Candidatus Puniceispirillum marinum IMCC1322: one gene and its partner. The protein of the gene in region 1 binds, or shares a complex with, the protein of each later gene. Links are inferred from orthologs where the notes say so. Each region holds a gene or a part of one and is shown on either strand. Other genes may lie near its edges.

Region 1 (5,622 bases):
GAAACCAAATCCTCCATGGCGAAAGTTAAAACATTCCTCACAATTTAGCCACACCAAAATTTGTTGAAGCCTTTTATAATTTTTAAGATAATCGATTATTCAGCCAACGAGCTTGCGCCGCTTTCTAGGCTTATATAGGATGGCGACATACATCAAATAGACGCCCTCAGATCATGACAGTGTGTCTAACAAACCTCGATGAAAGACAGCTATGGATAAGGCCACCCAAACTGAATTAGAAGCGGCAGCATTTCGTCGCCTTGTCGCGCATTTGCAGGATCGAACCGATGTCCAGAATATCGATATGATGAATCTGGCTGGGTTCTGTCGGAACTGCATGTCGCGCTGGTATCGCGAAGCCGCCGAAGCCGATGGCATAACCCTTAGCGATCCTGAAGCCCGAAAATTAATTTACGGGATGGATTACGCCACATGGAAAGCCACCTACCAAACCGAGGCCAGCCCTGATCAACTGGCAAAAATGAAACAATCCCATGACCATGAAAAGAAGGACTGATCCATGTCAGCAAACCCATGTCTGTAATCCCCGGCACCGGTGCGGGCGCCGAACAGCTCACCCAGTTTATTGAGCGTATTGAACGTCTGGAAGAAGAAAAACGTGCCCTTATGGCGGATATCAAAGATGTCTATGCCGAAGCGAAAGCCACCGGATTTGAACCAAAAATCATGCGGCAGATTGTGCGCATGCGGGCCATGGATCGCGACCTACTTAGTGAGCAGGATGCGCTTCTCGACACCTATCGTGACGCACTTGGCTTGCGCTAGCGCATGGGGTGATCGCTGCGATGGATAAATTTGGCGATCGCCTTGCCGAGGCAAACAGACAGACACAAACACCGCTATGCATGGGCATTGATCCGCATGTAACGATGATACCTGCGCTATTTGGCAATGCCGCCGCCGAAGCTGGAAGCGACGAAGCTCTATCTACTATTGCGAATTTCTGCGATGCCTGTGTAAAGGCGGCAACAGGCCGTGTGCCAGCTATCAAACCGCAAGCTGCTTTTTTTGAAATGCAGGGGCCAAAAGGCATGCAGATTCTGCAAGATCTTGGTCATGCGGCGATTGATGCCGGTCTGCTTGTTATCATGGATGCCAAACGCGGCGATATAGGCAGTACATCAACCGCCTATGCCAAAGCATGGATCGGACATGACGCCCTGTTTCCATCCGATGCTCTGACCATCAATCCTTGGCTTGGCATTGATACACTTGAACCATTCATCAATCAGGCTGACGCTACCCATAGCGGCTTGTTCATCTTAAACCGGACAAGCAATCCGGGGGCGGGCGATCTTCAGGATCGCATGGTTGATGATAAGCCTCTCTATATGCATCTTGCCAATATGCTAGCGCCAATTGCAAGCACCCGAATTGGCACATCCGGCTGGTCATCAATCGGTATTGTCGCTGGGGCAACTTGGCCTGCCGAAGCCAACGCATTGCGAGACACTTTACCAAACACACCTTTTCTGGTTCCCGGCTTTGGGGCGCAAGGCGCCGGTGCCGAGAAAGCGCTAGCTGGTCTGGTGCGAAGCCAAGATCACTGGCAAGGTGGTTTGATCAATAGCACCCGCGGGCTGATATTCCCCGAATCGGCGCGCGACGCTACATCCATTGATGTATGGCATAACGCCATTTTGGCTAAAATTGACGCGGATAAACATCTGCTCAACAGCATTTAACCAAAAAAGAAACGATTTCTTTACCTCGCTCACGCAAACGTGAACCAAACACCCCATAATTATCATTTATGATGCTTGTATAAGGTCATTAAAAAGCAACAAAATATATGAATTGTTTTATGTGGTCATAGAGCAGATTAATGTTGAATATTGTGGGTGAAACCTATGGCAAAAGATACTAAGTCTGTAAAGTCGTCAGAAATTGAAAATTCCGAAAATGGTGAGGCTCTGGCTCCCAGCGCACCATTGCGTGAAATAAAAGAGGGTGAGCTAGTCTGGTACAATGAACGCAAAGGCTATGGTTTCGTTAAGATTGACGATACCGAAATCTTTCTGCACCGATCAACACTTGATCGATTTGGTTTGATACGGCTTTTGACTGGCGATCGGGTGAGCGTGTCTCTCACAGAAAACGAACATGGAAAAGTCATTCAGGATTTGCTGACTGTTGAACGGCCAGTTAGTCCGGCACCGCCAATGGCGTCAGCACCTGCAGATGATGAAGTGCGCGCTGTGGTCAAATTTTTCAATGATGTTCGTGGCTATGGCTTTGTCACGGCCGAGAATATTGACGATGATGTTTTCGTCCATTCCCGTGTGCTTAGCGATTGCGGTTTCCACTCACTTCTGCAAGGACAGAAGCTACTGGTGAAAGTTGACGATTCTGGTCGCGGCCCTCAGGTTCAGGCCGTTCGGTTGCTCAACGAATAAAACTCTGTTACTCCAGCTAAAGGCCAACGTTACTGGCTCTTAAGGCCGGAGGCGTATGATGTCACTATTTTCTAAGCCTAGCGCATGGATCATAATCCTGCTGGCCGGATCGGCGATGGTTTCCGCAACGCTGGGAATTCGCCAGGTCTTTGGTCTTTTTGTCCTGCCTGTCTCAAGCGAACTTGGCGGCGGCTTGCAGTTTTTCTCGCTTGCCATTGCCTGCCAGAATATTGTGTGGGGCATATCATCACCATTCTTTGGCGCTGTTGCGGATAGGTATGGAGCCTGGCGTGTGGCGGCATGTGGTGCTTTGCTCTATGCCATCGGCCTGCTATCAATGGCATTATATGTGACCGAAGCGGGCGTGCTTATTGGCCAGATTTTCATTGGCATGGGATTGGGTAGCGCTGGCATTTCGATCGCTGTTGGCGCGGTTGCCCGCGCCGCTCCACCGGAAAAACGGTCATTAGCGCTTGGCCTCGTCACCAGCTTTGGCTCCTTTGGCCAATTTGCGCTTGTCCCCTTCACCCAGGAATTGATGTCAAACTATGGATGGCAAACAGCGCTTATCATTTTATCCGTGATCATGGCTTCAATGGTTGCCATGTCACTTGGCTTGCGCGGCGATGGCCAGTCAGACCAAAGCAAAGCTAGCGTTTCAGATATTGCACATTTGACGGCCACCAGTGCATTGCGAAGTGCGGTTTCTAGCCGTGACTATATCCTGCTGACCACTGGCTTTTTTGTTTGTGGGCTTCAATTAGTTTTCATCACCACACATTTACCAACCTACCTTGCTGATGCTGGAATTGGTCTTGAGGTGGCTGGTTGGGCGCTGGCGCTGATTGGTTTATTCAATATAGTGGGTGCCTTCATTTGTGGCTGGCTTGGCGGCATAACATCCAAGAAAAACGTGCTGGCAAGTGTCTATTTATTGCGCGGTCTTGCCATAGCTGCCTTTATCTTGACGCCTGTCACGCCAGTCTCGGTATTGCTCTTTGGCGCGGCCATGGGGCTTTTATGGCTAGGCACAATACCCCTGACTAGTGGCCTGATTGTGGTTTTCTTTGGCCCCAAATATTTGAGTATGCTCTATGGCGTTGTTTTTCTCTCTCACCAGATCGGCTCATTTGTCGGCGCGTGGGTTGGTGGCCTCTGGTATGATGCCTATGGTAATTATGAAGCCATGTGGTGGCTGAATGTCGGCTTTGCTGTCTTTGCCTTTATTATAAACTGGCTGATCCGTGAGCCAGTTTCCAAAGCACCTGCTTTTGCCGCTGGCTAGCTTTGCTCGCCAAGCCAGCGTTCAGCATCAAGCGCGGCCATACATCCCATACCTGCCGCGGTTACAGCTTGCCGGTAAATTTTATCGACACAATCACCGGCGGCAAAGATACCATCTACAGATGTGCGTGTGCCGCCCTTTTCCGCAATGATATAGCCTTCATCATCAAGCTCGACCGCCTCTTTAAAAGCGGCTGTTGCTGGATCATGTCCGATAGCAACAAACATACCATGGACAGCAATTTCTTTATCAGCTTCGCCAGTTGTTGAGGCCAAACGGACACCCGTTACGCCGCCATCATCTCCCAGAACTTCGGCAACTTCACGATTCCATTCAACGCTGATATTGTCCTTTTTAAAAAGGCGGTCCTGCATGATCTGTTCAGCGCGCAAACTATCGCGGCGATGTACTAGTGTGACCTTATTACAGATATTCGCTAGATACAGTGCTTCCTCAACCGCCGTATTACCGCCGCCAATAACAGCGACGTCACGTCCTTTATAAAAGAACCCATCACAGGTGGCACAGGCTGATACGCCGCGGCCATTAAAGGTTTGCTCGGAGTCAATACCCAGCCAGCGTGCCTGCGCACCGGTTGCCAGAATCACCACATCGGCGGTCATTGATGCGCCTGAATCCAAACTTATACGAAACGGACGTGTGCTGGCATCGATGGTCGTCACAAGATCATAGATCACCCGTGCCCCCACATTTTCGGCCTGGGTCTGCATTTCGGTCATCAACCATGGTCCCTGAATAACATCGGCAAAACCCGGATAGTTTTCTACATCGGTGGTAATTGTCATCTGCCCACCGGGTTGTAATCCAGCGATAATCACAGGTGAAAGATTGGCGCGTGCCGTATATATCCCGGCACTAAGGCCCGCAGCGCCAGCGCCAATAATAACAACATGTTCATGGGTAGATGATGATGCAGACATGTAACTTCTCTTTTCGACAGAAAATAAGGATGATGATAAGCCCTGACGGGGTGTTATTTTCGGTTTTACATGCTAGCCTTGCTCAATGATTTATCCAAGATCAATTCGTAATTGTTATCGTCTTCTGACCCTATTTTTTGCTCTTGTTATGTCAGCAACAGGTGCCACCACCCTGCATGCGCAATCGACCAGCCCCTTTTTCGTAATTAATGGCGCTGATGTTATTTCGGGTTATCCGCTTGAGGGGCATTTAATCATGGCGCGGACCGCGCCAGATCATAAAGTCACCTTAGATGGCACACCTGTCACCGTTGCTGATGATGGCTTATTTGTCATTGGTTTTCACCGTGACTCTGATGATGACACTACACTCAGCATAACGGATGGCAATGGTTCAATCTCAACCACGATCCTGTCACCCGCCCAGCGCGACTATAATATCCAGCGCATTGACGGGTTGCAAAAATCAATGGTGACACCGCCGCAAGAGGTGCTTGACCGGATCAGGGCTGATTCCAAAAAAGTGCGCGAAGCGCGCGTTGTGCCAGCCCCAACAGGGGATTTTTGGCGCGGTCTTGACTGGCCGGTTCTGGGGCGTATCTCTGGGGTTTATGGCAGTCAGCGTATCTTAAACGGCAAACCCCGGGCACCGCATTATGGCATTGATATCGCGGCGCCATTGGGCACACCTGTCCATGCCCCTGCCAGTGGTACAATTACACTTGCCTATGATCTATATTTTTCGGGTCTGACGGTGATTTTGAATCATGGGCTTGGCGTTAATTCAACCTTTTTGCATTTAGATGAAATGGCTGTACGCGTTGGTGATAAAGTTGAACGTGGGGGGGTGATAGGTACGCTTGGCTCGACAGGTCGTTCAACTGGCCCCCACTTGGATTGGCGAATTGACTGGCAGGGGCGCCGGATTGATGCGGCGTTAATAGCAGGCCCAATGCCAGATTTACCTGAGTCATAGGTT
Region 2 (2,687 bases), 180 kb from region 1 along the record:
TGGGAAGCTGGCAGTCATTTGCGGCCACCATTTCTTGAAACGGCGCGTCAGAAAGCAAGCGACCTGCGTGCCGAAGAAGATAACCGCCTCCTTTATGTGGCATTAACGCGAGCCCGTGATGGGTTGGTAATAGGCGGCTGGGAAAAACGCAATTCGCGCTGGCTTGAAAACAGTCCCTACAGCCGGATAAAGGCATATTTTACAGAACATAAAGACGTTGTCGAAGACGTGGATGGCGTGTTGCGTCATATCGCCAAGACTGTTTCAGAGGCTGATTCTGTTTTCCCTTCAATGCCTGATGATGACGCAGCTATGCGCGTTCCAGATATAGCCAGTGAACCGGCTGACACAAGCTGGCTTCATCATCCTGCACCCGATTTACCACCTGATGCTCGTCCGTTGCGACCATCAGAGCCTGCCAATCTTTATGCGCCGCATCCATTGGGATTTGGCGTAACAGATAGCCGAACACAAGCTATGGCATTGACCCGGGGACGTCTGGCGCACCGTCTATTTGAGATGTTGCCGACAGTACCTCAGGATCAGCGCAACACTGTTGCAGATCGCATGATTGCAACGGTTGATATGCTATCGCCTGCTCAGGGTGCGCAGCTTAAAAATGAGGTTTTCACAATTTTGAATGATCCACGCTTTGGCAATTTGTTTACCCCTGATGCGCTTGCCGAAGTACCAGTGACTGGTATGGTGCGTGATCGCGGTGTGTCTGGACAGATTGATCGCCTGTTTGTCGGTGATGACAGCGTCATTATTGCAGATTTCAAAACCGGTATTGCGAATGAAGATTCCCCTCCCGAAACATATCAACGCCAAATGGCACTTTATGCGGCTTTGATAGGAGAAATTTTTCCTAATAAGCCAATTGTGTGCTGGCTCATTTGGACGGAAACAGCTAGGCTTCAGGAAATAACAGCGTCAATGCGCGCTTTGGCGCTTGCGCGAATATTTGGTGACATTAAGACAGTTTATAACTCATTCACATAGCACGTTACACAGGTAGGAACACCCAATGGCGACAACAAAGACGACTGATAGTGATTTCTCGACGCAGGTTTTGCAATCTGACAAGCCGGTTCTTGTCGATTTCTGGGCAGAATGGTGTGGCCCATGCAAGGCGATTGGCCCGGCTCTTGAAGAAATTTCTGAAGATAAAGGTGACAGCCTTTCAATCGTCAAATTGAATATTGATGAAAACCCGCTTACCCCTCAGCAGTATAATGTGCGTGGTATTCCAACGTTGCTCATTTTTAAAGATGGCGCGGTCGTGGCCGAAAAAGTTGGCGCGTTACCTAAGTCACAATTGGAAAATTGGATTGAGCAGTCGATTTAACAATCACGCTTACACCCAAGAATAATAAATGTCTGGTCGTTTCCAGACAGATGAACGCTACTTGTTTAGACAGGTAGCGTTTTGTTTTCGTTTAGAATATGCCCGGCTAGATAAAGTGAACCACATATAATCACAGGGTGGTTGTTATCAGCGATTGTCAAGGCGTCCTGTATCGAGCGGGCAGGTGAAGCTGATAGCCCAATTGATGTTGCCGAGGCGGCAAGCTCACCGGCCGTTAATGAGGCAGGTTGACCCGGGATCGTCAAGGTCAGGACTTGTCCTGCAATTTTGCTTATGGGGGCTAGAAATTCAGCAGGATCACGTGTGTTCAACGCGCCGCAAATCACTGTCCATTGCCCATCATGAAGGTCGGGAAGCGCGGCCACCAGTGCCTGCGCCCCATGTGCATTATGTGCCCCATCCAGCCATATTGATTGGTCTGGCATAAGGGTTGTCAGATCACCTTTGTCCAGCTTCTGTATGCGGCCCGGCCATATGGCATTACCCAGGCCGGCAACAATTTTAACAGGTGCTAATTTGCGGCTTGTCCCAAGCGCATGGATAAGCGCCGTCGCGGCAAGGCTGGCATTATCAACCTGATGTTCACCAGCAAGGCCGGGTGTGGGCAAGGTTACCGCACCGTCATTCAGATCAGTGTTGCTATAGGTAATGGCAATGCGCCCATCTGCGGCCTTATACCCGTTAAAATCAATGCTGGCCGTAAAAAGCTTGGCGCCAATTTCCTCTGCATGCGCGTTCAGTTGCTGTGCAACAACGTTATCTTGTTGCGCACTGAAACAAGGCACGTTATGCCGCATGATACCGGCCTTTTGCGATGCAATGGTTGCCACATCATTGCCCAGAAAATGCTCATGATCACGGGCAATAGGCGTGATTATTGTGGCTAGCGGCCTATCCAGAACATTGGTCGAATCCAGAGTGCCGCCAAGTCCCGTTTCCAATAATAACAAATCTGCTTCACATTGTGAAAAGGCCAGCATCGCGGCGGCTGTGGTCACTTCAAAGAAGGTGACTTCATCAGTACCATTAATATTTTCAACCTCTTCAAGAAGGTCAGCCAATGCGCCATCGCTAATCAATGTCCCGGCTAACCGGATGCGCTCGTTAAACCGGCATAGGTGAGGCGAGCTATAGACATGAACGCGTAACCCGCACCCCTCGGCCATGGCGCGCATATGGGCAATGACGGATCCTTTGCCATTTGTACCTGACACATGAATTGTTGGAGGCAATGCATGATGTGGATTACCTAACCGGTTTAATAGCGCAAAGGTACGATCAAGCCCTAGATCAATAAGCTTGGGATGAAGCGCGGCAA

What was found.
Region 2: the proteins of trxB (region 1) and trxA are in contact, whole or in part, in a crystal structure (PDB 1F6M), measured with the Escherichia coli proteins. The link is inferred for Candidatus Puniceispirillum marinum IMCC1322 from one-to-one orthologs.

The regions. Positions count from the first base shown.
Region 1 is NC_014010.1:1,560,822-1,566,443, forward strand. Bases 2,672-5,535 are described here. They hold trxB (thioredoxin-disulfide reductase), read right to left. Parts: upstream 4,644-5,535; coding sequence 3,699-4,643; downstream 2,672-3,698. Other genes in these bases: SAR116_RS07265 (MFS transporter), read left to right, coding at 2,672-3,702; SAR116_RS07275 (M23 family metallopeptidase), read left to right, coding at 4,792-5,535. Outside these bases: SAR116_RS07245 (DUF1244 domain-containing protein), read left to right, coding at 212-517; SAR116_RS07250 (DUF2312 domain-containing protein), read left to right, coding at 535-786; pyrF (orotidine-5'-phosphate decarboxylase), read left to right, coding at 807-1,706; SAR116_RS13865 (cold-shock protein), read left to right, coding at 1,872-2,417; more of SAR116_RS07265, read left to right, coding at 2,473-2,671; more of SAR116_RS07275, read left to right, coding at 5,536-5,619.
Region 2 is NC_014010.1:1,378,766-1,381,452, reverse strand. It holds trxA (thioredoxin), read left to right. Parts: upstream 1-1,027; coding sequence 1,028-1,348; downstream 1,349-2,687. Other genes in the region: SAR116_RS06420 (bifunctional folylpolyglutamate synthase/dihydrofolate synthase), read right to left, coding at 1,414-2,687; addA (double-strand break repair helicase AddA), read left to right, coding at 1-1,002. UniProt on the Escherichia coli protein: Participates in various redox reactions through the reversible oxidation of its active center dithiol to a disulfide and catalyzes dithiol-disulfide exchange reactions.